Regions from separate parts of the Niabella terrae genome, predicted to be linked through region 1. Evidence: riboswitches for the same ligand, from Rfam matches in the RefSeq annotation. Region 1 holds a riboswitch; the other holds the start of a gene.
The links. Region 1 has a riboswitch for S-adenosylmethionine ahead of ACYVI9_RS18825 (trans-sulfuration enzyme family protein). Riboswitches for the same ligand answer to the same signal wherever they lie in the genome.

Region 1 (8,245 bases):
CATCGGAAATTTGAATGAATCATTAAATATTTAATAAGGAAAACTGGAATAAATGGTTAGAAAAATTGTTTTCATACTGACCTTCGGATTAATATTTTCGGGTGCCGTTAGCGCACAAACCGACAGTGCCGGCCGGATCAGTAAGTTGTTCAATTTTGGATGGAAGTTTTATTTGGGCGATCCGCAGCAGGCGGAGCAACCTGGATTTGATGATGGGCAGTGGTTGCCGGTCGATCTGCCCCATGACTATCAGATCAACCTGCCCTGGGTCAAATCAGCGGGCGGGGCCCGGGGGTTTAAGGAAAATAAAGTGGGCTGGTACCGTAAGACCTTTAATGCGGACAAGAACTGGCAATCCCGTAGGGTACTGATCGATTTCGAAGGCATTATGCTGCATGGAGATGCCTGGCTGAACGGCCATAAAATCGGAGGAACCGACTACGGGTATCTGGGTTTTGAAGCTGATATTTCTAAATGGCTTCGCTATGAGGGCGAGAATGTGCTGGCCGTGCGTGCCGCTACCGATGGTAACTCCAGGTGGTATACGGGCGGCGGTTTATTTCGAGATGTACATCTGGTCGTTAAGAATGAAGTGGCTGTGGCCAGAGACGGCGTCTATATAACCACGCCCGAGATAACAGATCAATTGGCCCATGTGGCCGTACAGGTCGAACTGGAAGGCATTCGCAACAAGAATGACTCCGTTGAGATTCTGGTAGCCATTCAGTCGCCCGACGGACAGCTGGTAGCAGGTACCCGGACCTTGGCGCCCCGGCGAAGCAGGACCGGAACGGCTGAAGTGCTGCTGCCCCTGATGAAGCTGCAGGCCCCTCGTTTATGGTCCTGCGAATCCCCTGAATTGTATCAGGCAATCGTTACCGTAAGGAAGAACGACAGGGTAGTAGATCAGGTAAATGAAAAATTCGGAATCCGCCGCATCGAATTTTCCAAAGCCTTTGGCTTTAAATTGAATGGCAAAAAAGTATTTTTAAAGGGCATTTCCAATCACCATGATCTGGGCGCCGTAGGTGTTGCAGCTTATGAACGTTCCATTGCCCGTCAAATGGATCAGTTAAAAGCCTTCGGATACAATCATATCCGAACATCCCATAATCCCTATTCCAGAGCCTTCCTGCGGCTGGCTGATGAAAAAGGTATTTTGATTGTTGATGAACTCTATGACAAATGGAGCAATAAGAGTTACTGGGTGGGCCGTAAGCCATGGACAGAAAGCTGGCCACAGAATCTGAAAGACTGGATCAAAAGAGACCGCAACCATCCCTCGGTAATTCTCTGGTCTTTTGGCAATGAATTACAGATGCGTGAAGATCTGGCCGGCTATCCGACAGGGGACTGGGGTGTGACCACTTACCGGATCCTACAGGTTATGGCCCGTCGGTACGATTCAACCCGCAAGACCACGGTGGCCATGTTTCCCGCCCGTGCCGGCGGCATGGGCAAGAATGACCCGGACTTTAACAGGTTTATCGTTCCGCCCGAACTGGCAACCGTGACCGATGTGGCCAGTTTTAACTATCGCTGGTACAATTATGCGGACTATCTGAAGCATGCACCGGATATGAATATCTACCAGAGTGAAGCTTCTACCAACGAGCTGGCACAGCCTTATTTTGGCATGAACCGCGAGAAGATGGTGGGTCTGGCTTACTGGGGCGCCATTGAATATTGGGGCGAATCGAATGGCTGGCCGAAAAAGGGATGGAATTATTCCTTTTTTAATAATGCCCTGGAACCTTTTCCTCAGGCCTACCTGATCAAAAGTATTTTTAGTGACAGTCCGCTGGTTCATATCGGTATCATAGACCGGGACGCGGAGTCGCAGGACTGGAATGACCAGACCATCGGGACCATGAATATTTCAGATCACTGGAACCGGGAGCCGGGTAAGAAATACAACCTGTATACATTTACGAACGCCGACGAAGTGGAGTTATTAATTAACGGAAAATCCTTCGGTATCCAGTCGAATCCGGTGGATGATATCAAAACGCGCAATATGATACTATGGCGCAATGTTCCGTATCAGGAAGGGCGGATCGTAGCGATCGCCCGAAATAAGGGTAGGGAAGTTGCCCGTCATCAATTGGAGACTACCGGAAAAGCGGTTGCCTTAGAACTGGAGGCAGAGAATAAGCATTGGAAGGCCGATGGCCTGGACCTCAATTATGTAAAGGTTTATGCCGTCGACCGGAAGGGTAGAAGGGTCTTTACAGCAGATTCAGTAGACGTACACTTCGAGTTGACCGGAGCCGGGCAGCTGATTGCGGTGGACAATGCAGATCATTACAGTGATGCACTGTTCAATGGAAACAGTAGAAAACTGCATCGCGGCTTTGCCATGGCCATTCTCCGTTCAGGCCTCAGCAAGGGTTCCCAGACATTACGGGTATCCGCCAGCGGATTGAAACCGGCGTCGCTGACCCTGCATACGGAATAATTTGTTCAGAAATCGCTTCCGGCTTTGTCCGGGACTGCCAGACTGCCTCATTAGTGCGCCGGGGTTAGTCTGCCCGGGAACCCATACAACCTGCGGATGAAAATCATTTTTATTTCACCAAAGAATACCAGAACGAACGGAATGGAATAAAGTGAAATCGCTAATAGCAGCCGTGAAGGAAAAATGAGATAGAGCGCCAGTAAAAGGATGTATACCCTTGCAATTTCCAGGTACGTAATCCACCGCCGCTGATCCAGAATCGCACCGCTGTTGACGATACTTAAAAGTATAAAGCAGGACCCGAGAACAACCTGTGTAACCGGCAGATGATGAATGAATAACAGGATCAGGAACAAAAGCACCAGGGAAACGGTGGTCTGAATCGTCACATAGATCCTCATGAATCGCGTCGGTGGTGATTTGGGCATTCTGTGTTTTAATAACTTTCTTTCCAGCAGCGCCCGGTATCGGGGATCCAGGTCGTCCGGTTTTCCGAATAGTACCCGCCATTTGGCTTTCCAGCCCCTTGCATGATAAAAATTAATCAGTATCTCCAGTCCAAAATGGAAATGCTGCCATAGGAAGCTGTGACTTTCCAGGGGCTTTGTCAGCCCGTAAGTGATTTTGATATCCTTATTTTCTGCAGCAAAACTGCCAAATATTTTATCCCATATGATCAACACGTCACCATAGTTTTTGTCCAGATATTCCGGATTTGACGCATGGTGTATGCCATGATGCGTAGGCGTTACCAGTATTTTCTCCAGCCAGCCCCATTTGCCAAGCGTTTGCGTATGAATGAAAAAAGGATACATACCGTGAATCAGCAACAAACTGGTGATCATCAGTGGTGGAAAACCCAGTAAAGGCAGGATGCCCCAAAATCCGCTTCGGATGATGGCCTGGAAGACAGTGATCCGGGCGGAAACGGTATAATTAAAATCCTCACTTTGGTGGTGTACTACATGTGCTGCCCAGAAAGCATTGATTTCATGCGCCAGACGGTGGTACCAGTACCATACCAGATCCGTAAGCAAAAAAAGCAGGATCCAGGTTGCGACATTGCTTTGTATGGAGAAGAGGGCATAGTGGGTATAAATATAGTCGAAGAAGAAATAAAAGAGCCCGGTGGCAAATACATCCAGTAATCTTTCCGCTATGCCAACATTCAGATTAGCGGTGGATTCGGCGAAATGAAAGAAATTCTTGCCCGTACTTTTGGAATAGAAATATTCTCCCGCCATGAAAATCAAAAAAAGGGGTATGGCAAATGCCAGCAGGTTATAATGCATACTCAGAAGTTTAAAGTCTAGTAATTGGGTAGGATAAACAAAACTATAGGATTTAATAAAAATAGTTTCTTAAAATTTTAAGTTAGTTCAATAACGCTTGTATAGATTAACACAATAGCGGCGATCATGGACGGGAAAAAAATATTTTTTCATTTTGCGGAATTTAAATAAAGTTATATATATTTGTCTACTAATTAAGTAGACTAGTGTTGTCAACCACCGGCGACACGATTAATACGATCAAAATGAGACATACAGAAAATGCAGGTGTCCTGCAGTTATATGCCTCCAGGCACCAGGTGGAATTCTTTAGGTTACCGGTTTGCGGTAATTCTCTTTCCCGTTGTTGTACAGTCATCTAATTTATTTTTTGCCCCGATACCAGGTTTCATCCATTCGGCTACGGTATTGATGTTAGTCAAAGGCATTTTCGAATCCCGATGGCAATAATCGGTGGTTGGTTATTACATGGGTAGAAATGCCTTTACTACATCATTTTTCAGCTGGTCGGTACTGTTTCCACCGGCAATAATACTTACAGTTAATCATGCTGCCTCGCGCAGGTAGCCTCAATTTTGTTATTTAATGCAAAACAAGTTTTACAAAATAACTGCTGTTACTTTGGTTTATGTATTGGCCCAGTTATTTTCCTTAGGCGCATATAGTACAAAATCCTGCCGTGATCAATTCTGTACGGGAGGGGATGGTTACTGACGCACAGACCGGGTAGCCATAGCGTGGGGCCAATATTATCATTGAGTGTGTTATTTACCTAGGAGCCAGAATAAAAATAATTAAAAAGTTTTAAAACTAAAACTCTATTAATTTGGTAGAGTAAATAACCGGGCCTATATTTGTAGCAGTTCTTTTCCTTGCTTATCAAGAAAGACGGAGGGTAATGGCCCGATGAAGTCTTGGCAACCTCTCATTGACCACAATGAAAAAGGTGCCAATTCCATCTCCCTGAAAGGGGAGGCAGATAAGTCAGCACACTTGTAACAGTATCCTTATATATAGTTATTAACTCGTTCAAGCTCGTCTGATTTTTCGGACGAGCTTTTTTTTAGCTGTTCCGGCCGTGTTTTATTGATAAGGAAGCATTTTTTAATCCTTAAAAATTTACAGACATGAGCAGCGACATCACGAAATTAATCCACAGTATCCCCGCAGACCCTTTAACAGGTGCTATTTCCGTTCCCATTTATCAGACTTCGACTTTTGTCCAGGAAGCACCTGGCGTTCATGCAGGATTTGACTATTCACGAAGCAATAACCCCACCCGGGCCGCCCTCGAATCCATTATCGCGCAATTGGAAAATGGTGTCAGTGCCGCTGCATTCTCCAGTGGATTGGCAGCTATTGATGCGGTTGTGAAACTCCTGCAGTCCGGCGATGAAATTCTGGCTGTAGACGATATCTACGGTGGCGCCTATCGGTTGTTCAGTCAGGTCTATCAAAAATTTGGCATTCATGTACGCTATGCAGACAGTTCGAACTTACAGGAATTTGCCAGTGCCATTTCTCAAAAAACTAAATTGATCTGGCTGGAATCGCCTACCAATCCAACACTGAAAGTTTCCGATATAAAAGCTATCGCTACGCTGGCGTCCACCCACAATTGTCTGCTTGTGTCGATAATACTTTTGCCAGTCCGGCCCTGCAGCAGCCCGTGGCGCTGGGTGCCGACATCGTTGTCCATTCTGCAACAAAATATCTTGGCGGACACGCTGATCTGATCGCAGGACTGGTCGTTGCGAAAGATCCGGAACTGGGCTCCCAAATCCGGTTTATTCAGAATGCGAGTGGCGCTGTACTCGGGCCATTCGACAGCTGGCTGGTCATCCGGGGGATAGAAACCTTACATCTCAGGATCGCGCAACACGGCAAAAATGCGGCCGCCATCGCGACCTTTCTTAACTATCACCCCCGGGTGAAACGGGTCTTTTATCCCGGCCTTACCGATCATCCGAACCACGATGTGGCCTGCAGACAAGCCAGCGGATTTGGTGGTATCGTTACATTTTCGCTTTGGGAAGACACTGAAGCCGCCGCTACGGAACTGGTAACCCGAACCCATTATTTCAAACTTGCCGAAAGTCTGGGTGGTCCTAAAAGTCTGATCAGCCATCCTGCTTCAATGACCCACAAATCGATTCCGTCTGAACTGCGACGGCAGGCAGGAATTTCGGATAGCCTGATCAGGCTTTCAGCGGGGCTGGAAGATGCAGCTGACCTGATAGCGGACCTGGAACAGGCCCTGGATATTACCCAAGGCGGTAAGGAGCAACAGCAACTGGTAGCAGCAGAAAATTTATTTTAAAATTATAGTCTATTTATTTGGTAGACTAATGGACTTAATTTATTTTTGATATTACAATGATGAAAACATCTCCATATCACCTTTTTCTTCAAACACTGTTTGTGGATTACGGACTGGTTGATTGTTGTTGTTGCTGCTAACATCATTGTACTTTCCCTTTTACTTCATCTATTTTATTTATCCTTCCGGACACCGGAACCTTACATTAATCTTACAATTATGCCGCTATTTATCGTAGAGGTTTTACTGAATGCTACAGCAGGAAGTGATTTTCACCGACTCCACCACGAACTTCAATCGCGCTTTTACAGGCCGGCGACTTCGTTCTTCTCAAATAACGGAAAGGGGAGCCTGATTCCCTTGTCCCCGAGTCGGATACAATATTACCGGAAATCAAACCTTTCGCTGGCTGAGATTACCAGTGAGCTCAGTAAATCTTTTTCAAATACAAACCTGGGAATCAGTTTTAAGGTGCAAAAGCAGAAACGGAACAGCATCAGTTTTTCCTGAATGAAAACCGCCCCAATGTATACATGGCTGTATACGATTATTCAAGTTTAAACCGAAAGTTATGGCAATAATGAACAACGCGATTCAACAGTTTAATTTCAATCATGAGATTACCGCCTTACACAAATATTATTTCGATATCTATGGCCTGCTGCATTTCAAGCAGTTCGTAGGTTCCCATACGGTGCAACAGCTCTTGTATGAAACCCAATTGGTGCGCGACTATTTAACCGGAGCTGGAATCACGCGCGCTAAGGGTATTCCCCTGGGATTTGACAACCAGATCGGATCACCGGGGACGGTATCTGAACCATCTGAAGCCCAGGCAACCACAGATATTCTTCAGCGATTTCTTTCTACGGAGCGGGTGCAGTTGCTGGCAGGATTGCTGGGGCCTGGGCAGCCGGAGGATAATGATTTACTAAAGGATCAATTACGCATTTACCTGCATTGGAATAATTCGGCCGAAGATTCCAGCCGGCAGACAGGGTACCGGCAGCACCCCGGCGCTTACCAGACGGAGACGGGATACCGGACACTCCTGACCCTGGGACTGCATCTGGAAGAGGCTAAAGAGGAAGATCAGCTACAGGTATTTACCGGCTCCCACCTGCAGCATCCGTTTCGCCTGTGGCTGCGTAAAAAATTTTCGAATGGTCGATCGCCAAGAGGTATACGGCAATTAAAACCTCAGGCGGGAGATCTTACCATACATGATCCCAGACTATGGCACAAACTGGTTGCATCAAAAGCGGCCTCCGCGCAACCGGGACATCAAGTGCTGTATTTTCAGTTGGCCTTACCGGAAGAACTGGCAGTGCGAACAAGATCCGTCAATGATCTTTTGCAGAAACTGCTTGGCTGGATACCGGCTACGCGCAGGCGTATTGAAGCACCCGCACCTCTTCAGGGCTATCACCCGAGTTTGTAGATAACAGGATGTAGCTGACCGAATTTTTTAATCCTTTTAAACCCTGTTTAAATGTCTTATGTGTTGATAACCGGCGGAGCGAAGGGCATCGGAGCCGCCATTGCTATTGAATTTGCCAAAGAAAGGAAGGGATTGATACTCGTTGACAAGGATGAAAGAAACCTCAGGGAACTGGGTGATTATATACAGAAAAAATTCTTTGTGGATGTGGTCCGGATCGTACAGGATCTTGCCGAGCCTGAAGCGGTAGGCAGGGTATTTCAACTCACCAAATGGTATCACAGTTATATCGATACGGTTATTAATAATGCGGGTTATGGTCTAAATTGTTCCTTTGATGACCTGGATATTGACCGGCAGCTTCAAATTATAGATGTAAATATTAAAGCCCAGGTCGAGATAGCACATGCATTCATTCCCGTGCTGGAAAGATCCTCCAGGTCTTTTCTATTAAATGTGGCCGGGTTAACCAGTTTTTTCCCTGTGCCTTATCTGGCAGTATATGCTGCTTCTAATTCGTTCATACATTCATTTAGCAGAAGTTTGCAATATGAACTGCGGGACCGATCCATACACGTGAGCTGTCTTATCCCCGGCGCCACGAATACAGCGCTGGATGTCGGGTTGGACCGCAGTGAGCATTCCTGGAAATGGATCGAAAGATTTACGATGTCGCCTCATGTTATCGCCCGGGCGGCTGTCGCAGGTCTCAGAAAAAATAAAACTACCATCAT
Region 2 (8,245 bases), on a different contig from region 1:
CATTATGCGCGTATCCAAACTGAACCATTCCCCAACTGGTTAACCCGGGACGTTCATTGAGCAATAACTGATAGTCTGGATGAAATTGGCTTATTTTGTCAATAAAAAATTTTCTTTCTGGGCGAGGCCCCACAAAACTCATATCACCTTTGAAGATATTCCAAAGTTGCGGCAATTCGTCCAGACGCCACTTACGCATTAGTTTTCCAAAAGGTGTTATGCGGCAATCGTCATCAGAAGAAAGCTTGGGGCCATCTTTTTCCGCATCGGTTCTCATCGACCGGAATTTATAGATATAAAAAGGACTTCCCTTATATCCGATCCTTTGTTGCTGGTAAAGGATGGGACCACGATCCTGCAGATATACCCGAAGGGCGACCAGGGCCATTATGGGGGACAGGAGTACCAATCCCAGAAAGGATCCAATGATATCTGTAAGACGTTTAATATAGTTACGGTAGGCTCTTATGGCTGCCTTATTTAAACTGCACAGGAACTGTTAACAGTCAAGGATTAAAATAAATTGTCATTTTCAACGGGCAATGCTGCTATTGCCAATTTTGGCAAGGATTTGATGGGCTACATCCATTGCCTTGAGGCCGTCTATTTCCGAAACAACCGTTTGGGTATTGTTAAGAATAGCGTCCCTGAATTCTTCCAGTTCTTTTTTAATTGCATTGACCTCGGGAATCTGGGGATTGGCAATCGCTATTGTTTTATTCCCTCCCTGTGTGGCAATGTCAAACGAAAAAACGTCTTTGTCTGTTGGTTCTTTGAGCTTGATTATTTCCGTTTTCTTATCCAGAAAATCAATGCCAATGTACGCATCTTTTTGAAAAACCCGCATTTTTCTCATTTTTTTCATGGAAATGCGACTGGAGGTCAGATTGGCAACACAGCCATTATCAAATTCTATGCGGACGTTGGCGATATCCGGGGTGTCGGTCATAACGGCTACACCGCTGGCGGAAATCTTTTTAACATCACTTTGGACCAGGCTTAAAATGATGTCGATATCATGAATCATCAGGTCGAGGATAACACTAACCTCCGTTCCCCTGGGATTAAACTGGGCCAGACGATGCACTTCAATAAACATGGGATTGAGCGGAATGCCTTTCAATGCAAGAAAAGCGGGATTAAACCGTTCAACATGCCCTACCTGTAATTTGATATTGGATTCCTTCGCAAGTTTTACCAGCTGTCTGGCTTCTTCCATTGTATGGGCAAACGGTTTTTCAACAAAGACATGTTTGCCGGATTTTATCGCCCGCTCACACCAGTCATAATGAAAATTGGTGGGGGCGACGATATCAATCGCGTCACATTGATTGAGAAAGTCTTCGGTATCATGAAACCTTTTTAATCCATATTTTTCAACAACTTCAGCGGCAGTTTCCTCATTTGGGTCGACGAATCCCATTACTTCCACATCTGCAATATCCAGCCAGTTATTTAAATGGAACTTACCCAGATGGCCTACGCCGACAATTCCGATTCTAAGCATTGCCAAAAGTATTCATTTTTAGATTAATGAACCAGAGATTTAGTTTGGAAATTAAAGGCAGCCGGCGGTAGGTTGGCTTGACCGGCAAGTAGTATATTTTTTAAGGCCGCCTCGAATGTCTGGGAGTGAAATCCGCAGATATCCGGTAGTTAGATCAATTTATCGGACGGGAATTTTACTGCTTACCATCGGGTCCTGTCTCCGGCGAATCATTTAAGTTTATAAATCGATAAGATCAATGAGATGGATATTACTTTTTAATGTAGTTCCGAATCCTGGCCCGGTAGTTCATTATTGGGAGGTGTTTAAAGTTGGCCGCCTGTCTGATGTTTTTTGCGCCGGCTGTATGCTTTAAAATGCGGCAGTGTTCCCTAATGGAGTTCGATGGTTAGTCCTGGCGGGGGCGCCTAAGGAAACCGTGCCGCTATTTACCTACCGGAATAAAAAAACCACTCATATAATTGAAAATCAATTTAATAAGTGGTTTTTTACTGTTGACCCATAAGGATTCGAACCTTAACTGACTGAACCAAAATCAGTAGTGCTACCGTTACACCATGGGTCAATCCTTTTCCGATTTTTATTTCGGGTTGCAAAAATAAGGAAAAATTTATTTGGAAAGTCACGACAACCTAAAAATTTTGCACCCCTTTCGGAGGAACTGACCAGGTCGGGGATACCGGTTATCCTGAATGATGGTCCCGGTTTTGAACCGGCCTGAACCGGGGACCAATCCGACTGAAACTGCCGGGAACTTTTGAGTTCCTTCAACTTCAGGGACTGGAGATTTTACACAGGACCCTGTTTTTTTGAAGCTACCAACAATTCTGTTTCATTACATTTGCAGGGATACATTATTTCATCTAAAATTTGAATAACAATGAAAGTAACCGTAGTGGGGGCTGGCGCAGTAGGAGCAACCTGTGCTGATAATATTGCCCGCAAAGAGCTGGCATCAGAACTGATCTTATTAGATATTAAAGAAGGCGTCGCGGAGGGGAAATCCATCGATATGATGCAAACAGCGGCACTGCTGGGCTTTGATACCAAAATAAAAGGCGTTACCAATGATTACGCGGCCACGGAAAATTCCGATGTGGTCGTAATTACTTCCGGATTGCCCAGAAAACCAGGCATGACAAGGGAGGAATTGATTGGCGTTAATGCAGGTATTGTAAAGAGCGTTACTGAAAATATTCTGAAATATTCTCCCAATACCATTATTATAGTGGTGTCCAACCCTATGGATACCATGAATTACCTGACCCTGAAAACTTCCGGATTGCCGAAGAACAGGATTATTGGTATGGGTGGTGCGTTGGATTCCGCACGTTTTCGCTACTACCTCAGTCAGGAATTGCAATGTTCGCCTGCCGACCTGAATGCAGTGGTGATTGGCGGACATGGAGACACAACGATGATCCCGCTGATTCAGCATGCAACCTGGGGCAGTACGCCGGTAACCAATTTCCTGAGTGAAGAACAGCAGCAGAAAATCGTTGCGGATACCATGGTCGGCGGCGCGACACTGACAAAACTGATCGGAACATCTGCCTGGTATGCTCCCGGAGCCGGTACGGCGGCAATGGTGGAAAGCATCTTAAGGGATGAGAAAAAGTTAATTTCCTGCGGTGTGTATCTGGAAGGTGAATATGGGCAGAATGATATATCTCTGGTAGTGCCGGTTACGCTGGGGCGCAATGGCTGGGAGCAAATCATAGACTTTAAACTGAGCGAACAGGAACAAGCAGCCTTTGATAAGAGTGCTGCCGCTGTAAGAACGATGAATGATGTTTTAAAAACGCTTTAATATTGTCACTGTTTCATTGTTGTGGTATCCCGGCCTGAAGGCCGGGATATTTTTTGTCCTCCTGGTTCGGGAATCCGAATTATTTGGTGATCAGATAGCACCATCGCTGTAGTTTTCCTTCAAAATCGAAGGGGGTGGTTGCCCGGGTGATGTCTTTTATGGCGCCGGCATTCAGTTGTTCCGCGTCCAGTCGAAACCGGGTGTAATTATTACTGAAATAAATACTACCTCCCGGGTGTAACAAACGCAGACATTGGTTAATCAGTTGTACATGGTCCTGCTGAACGTCCAGTACACCATTCATTTTTTTGCTATTACTGAAGGTCGGCGGATCCAGAATAATCAGATCAAATTCCGGCAAAGTTGCCTGATTCAGGTATTGCAATACGTCTGTGGTTATAAAATGGTACCGCTCCGGGTCTTCGAAACCGTTTAATGCCATATTGCGTCTGGCCCAGTTGATATAAGTGTTGGAGAGATCTACTGTTGTTACCGAGGCGGCTCGGCCTGCACCAGCATAAACCGAGAAGGAACCGGTATAGGCAAACAGGTTGAGCACCCTTTTGGCTTCGGATTGCTGCCGGATCATCTGGCGGGTAGTCCGGTGGTCCAGAAATAGCCCGGTATCCAGATAGTCACTAAGATTGACAATGAAATTCAGGTCATTTTCATTGATGGTAAATTCGTTTTTTTCCTCAGCAGTTTTCTGGTATTGACCTTCATGTCCTGGTTTTCGTTGCCGTTGCTTCAGGTAGATATTCGCTACCGGGATCGCCAGCACTTCCGACATGATAGCCAGGCTTTCCTTCAGCCAGTATTGATGGCTTTCTACGGAGAGCTGGTGCTTTTTTTTATATTCAGCGACATATAATTTATCGGCATAAATTTCGATGATAAAAGGGAATTCGGATAAGTCATGGTTATAAATCCGGTAACAACTGATATGTTGCTTTTTGGCCACTTTCTGTAAATGCCTGTAAACCTTGGTCAAACGATTACGGAACATTTCAAATTTATGGGATTCTTTCATGGACCGGTATTTTTCGCGAAATTAGCATTTCAAATGCTCTGAAGACGATAAACCGGATGGATTTGTCCCGGAGCGATAAATACCGACTACCATCGAGTATGCAATTGTAGATATTGAAACCACGGGTTCTTATGCAGCCGCCAGCGGAATTACCGAAATAGGGATCGTTGTATTTGATGGTGACAGGGTTGTCGATCAATTTGAAACCCTGATCAATCCCGTTCATCAGATTCCATCTTTTATACAGGCGCTGACCGGAATTACCAACGAAATGGTGGCTGATGCACCTTTATTTGAGGAGGTGGCTGCGCCCATCTATGAAATACTGAAAGACCGGATTTTTGTAGCGCACAGCGTCAATTTTGATTATTCTTTTGTAAAAAGCCAGTTGCAGGCACAGGGCTATGACCTGGATGTTCCCAAACTCTGTACCGTCCGAATGAGCCGGAAAATCCTTCCCGGTTACCAGTCCTACAGTCTGGGTAAGCTATGTACCGCTTTAGGGATCCGGCATGAAAATCAACACCGGGCCGGTGGTGACGCTCGGGCGACGACTGCGCTATTTAAATTATTGCTGGACAATGATACCGAAGGCCATGTTCAGAAAAGCCTGAGTCGCCGGTCCAAAGAGCGGGTGCTGCCGCCCAATGTACCCCAGTCTGATTTTGAACAGTTACCTTATGCACCTGGCGTTTACTATTTTCATGATGAAAAAGGAAAGGTCGTATATGTGGGAAAAGCTAAAAACATACGTTATCGGGTAAACAGCCATTTTAGCAATAACGCTACCAGTCGGCAAAAGCAGCATTTTATGCGTCATGTGCACCATATAAGTTTTGAAGAGTGTGGAACAGAGCTGATGGCTGCCGTTAAGGAATCCACTGAGATCAAACGCCTCTGGCCAAAGTTTAATGCCGCCCAGAAAAAAAGAGAAGACCGCTACGGCATTATTTGTTATCCGGATCAACATGACTATCTCCGTCTGGCGGTTGATAAAATCAACAGCCGCTATGAAGTAATCAGTAGTTTTCATCAAATCGCCAATGCACATGCGGCCTTGCGACAGCTTATAAAGGAATTTGATCTTTGTCCTAAAATGTGTTTTATTCCCGAAGCGGTATATGATCCCCGATTGCACGATTTACTTTGTAAGGGGGCTTGCAGGAATGAGGAGCGGCCGCAGGACTATAACAGCCGGGTATTGGACGCCATCGAAGAACTGAAGCGGATGCCCTCTTTTGCCATCATCGACAAAGGGCCTGATGCGGATCAACAGTCCTGTATTTTGGTCTGGCAGGGTAAGTTTTACGGGATGGGATTTATACCGACCGATCTGCAAGTCGGTCTGGCCACTGATTTTAAAGAGCTGGTCCGTCCTTATAAGGAGAACAGCACAATTACCCACATGTTGTTTTCCTACGCCAAACGTTATCCGGCCAAAGTGCTCAAACTGGATCAGAACCCATAAATTTGCTCCTTTAAATCGCTGTCATTCATACTTCTATTAGATGAAACTGCGGCGGCTATTGTAGTAAATTCCTATTTAAACTTGTCATTCATATGAAGTATTTTGTCGCCGTGCTGCTATTCGGTTTGTTTGCCTTCCAACCGGTTAAGAAAAAGAAAGTGATATTTTTCGGCGATTCCATTACACGCCAGGGTGCGGGAAAAGGCGGTTATATTCCCAAAATTGACAGTCTTAGCCAACTGGATCCTTCAGCTGGGGATTTTGAGTTTGTAGGAAAAGGTGTTTCTGGAAACAGGATATATGATCTGTTTTTTCGATTTCAGGAGGACGTACTGGATCAGCAACCGGATATTGTAGTCGTTTATATTGGTATCAACGATGTCTGGCATAAAACAACCAGGGGCACAGGGACGGATCTGGATAAGTTTGGAGCTTTTTATGACAAGATGATTCGCCAAATGAAGGAACAGGGTATTCAGCCTGTTATGTGTACACCTTCCGTAATTGGTGAACGCAACGATATCACGAATCTCCAGGATGGAGATCTGAACCTCTATTCTAAATGGATCCGGGATTATGCAGCCAAGAACGATCTGCCTCTGGTGGATTTGCGGGAGGCTTTTACCGGTTACCTGAGAACCCATAACCCCGAAAACAAGGAAAAAGGTGTGCTGACGGTGGACAAAGTCCATCTGAACAACGCCGGAAATCTGTTGGTTGCCCAGCAGATGTGGCAGGTAATCCGACAGCTAAAATAGCCGGGGAGCGGGTCAGGGCTGCGAAGTAGAAACAGAAACTTTTTTATTTCGATCTGCTGCTATATATTTGCATCGTCTTTAGACGAAACCAGTTCTTTAATATACTTATCAAGAAAGGCAGAGGGTGTGGCCCTGTGAAGCCTTGGCAACCTGCCCACTTCTAAAGGAGCAAGGTGCCAATTCCAACCATTTTCGCTGATAGCGCAATGGATAGATAAGCTGGTAATCTTAGCGCTGATAAATTATTGAATAATATACGGGCCTGCCAGTTTAACTGGCAGGCCTTTTTTGTATCGCGTATATGAACTTTATCAGTGCGGATTCATTAATATTAGAAAATACATAAGCCATGAAGAAAAGATCAATTGTACTGGGGAAATTACCCCGAGGGGAAATTCGATGTTATCAGCAAGCAGTTTTTATTTGCTGTTGTTAACCGGTTAATTTGACAATTATCTTTTTACATTTTTAATACATACAATCATGAGCAATAATTTACATTTCGATACTTTACAGGTACATGCAGGCCAGCAACCCGATCCCACCACCGGCAGCCGCGCCGTTCCGATTTATCAGACAACTTCATTTCAATTCAAGGACGCTGCCCATGCGGCAAATTTGTTCGGTTTGAAAGAGTTTGGTAATATCTATACCCGCATCATGAATCCAACTACTGATGTGTTCGAGCAGCGCATGGCCGCACTGGAAGGCGGCGTTGCAGCACTCGCCACTGCTTCGGGTCAGGCAGCCCAATTCCTGACCATTACCAACCTGCTGGAAGCTGGTGATAATTTTGTGACCTCTCCCTATTTGTATGGTGGTACTTTCAATCAGTTCAAGGTTTCATTTAAAAGACTGGGCATCGATGTCCGTTTTGCCGAAGACGATCAGCCGGAAAACTTCCGCAAACTGGTAGACGACAAGACAAAGGCGATTTATATGGAAACGCTGGGTAATCCCCGGTTGAATGTACCGGATTTTGAAAAATTCGGCGCCCTGGCCAAAGAGCTGGATCTGCCATTGATTGTGGACAATACTTTTGGTGCTGGGGGCTATCTGTTTCAGCCACTGAAGCATGGTGCCAATATCGTTGTGCATGCAGCTACCAAATGGATTGGTGGTCACGGAACCAGCATCGGAGGTGTTATTATTGACGGAGGTAATTATAATTGGGGGAATGGCAAATTTCCGCAGTTCTCAGAACCTTCTGAAGGATATCATGGCCTGAATTTCTGGGAAGTATTCGGTGAAGGCAATCCCCTGGGACTGCCGAATATTGCATTTGCCATCCGGGCCCGGGTGGAAGGACTCCGGGATTTCGGACCTGCGCAGAGCCCCTTTAATGCTTTCCTTTTCCTGCAGGGACTGGAAACCCTGTCCTTAAGGGTACAACGTACGGTAGACAATGCACTGGCCCTGGCCCAATGGCTGGAACAGCATGATCAGGTGGATTTTGTCTGGTATCCGGGATTGGAAAGCAGCCCCTATCATCAGCTGGCACAAAAATACCTGCCAAAGGGCGCGGGTGGTGTACTGCAGTTCGGTATCAAGGGAGGTTTGGAAAACGGAAGGGATTTTATCAATGCCCTGAAATTGACCAGTCATCTGGCCAATGTGGGTGACACCAAGACACTGGCCATTCACCCTGCCTCTACAACCCATGAGCAATTGT

Region 2: another riboswitch for S-adenosylmethionine. It lies ahead of ACYVI9_RS07510 (O-acetylhomoserine aminocarboxypropyltransferase/cysteine synthase family protein); the one in region 1 lies ahead of ACYVI9_RS18825 (trans-sulfuration enzyme family protein).

Annotation. Positions count from the first base shown of each region.
Region 1 is NZ_BAAGRD010000042.1:232,599-240,843, forward strand. It holds gene ACYVI9_RS18815 (glycoside hydrolase family 2 TIM barrel-domain containing protein) at 53-2,458, shown strand; gene ACYVI9_RS18820 (sterol desaturase family protein) at 2,509-3,750, opposite strand; SAM riboswitch class I at 4,624-4,736, shown strand; partial or broken gene ACYVI9_RS18825 (trans-sulfuration enzyme family protein) at 4,878-6,070, shown strand; gene ACYVI9_RS18830 (phytanoyl-CoA dioxygenase family protein) at 6,642-7,511, shown strand; gene ACYVI9_RS18835 (SDR family NAD(P)-dependent oxidoreductase) at 7,563-8,245, shown strand, end outside.
Region 2 is NZ_BAAGRD010000005.1:363,623-371,867, forward strand. It holds gene ACYVI9_RS07475 (sugar transferase) at 1-493, opposite strand, end outside; gene ACYVI9_RS07480 (Gfo/Idh/MocA family protein) at 533-1,507, opposite strand; tRNA gene ACYVI9_RS07485 (tRNA-Gln) at 2,002-2,072, opposite strand; gene mdh (malate dehydrogenase) at 2,388-3,317, shown strand; gene ACYVI9_RS07495 (class I SAM-dependent methyltransferase) at 3,397-4,347, opposite strand; gene ACYVI9_RS07500 (exonuclease domain-containing protein) at 4,451-5,815, shown strand; gene ACYVI9_RS07505 (SGNH/GDSL hydrolase family protein) at 5,908-6,573, shown strand; SAM riboswitch class I at 6,676-6,794, shown strand; gene ACYVI9_RS07510 (O-acetylhomoserine aminocarboxypropyltransferase/cysteine synthase family protein) at 7,057-8,245, shown strand, end outside.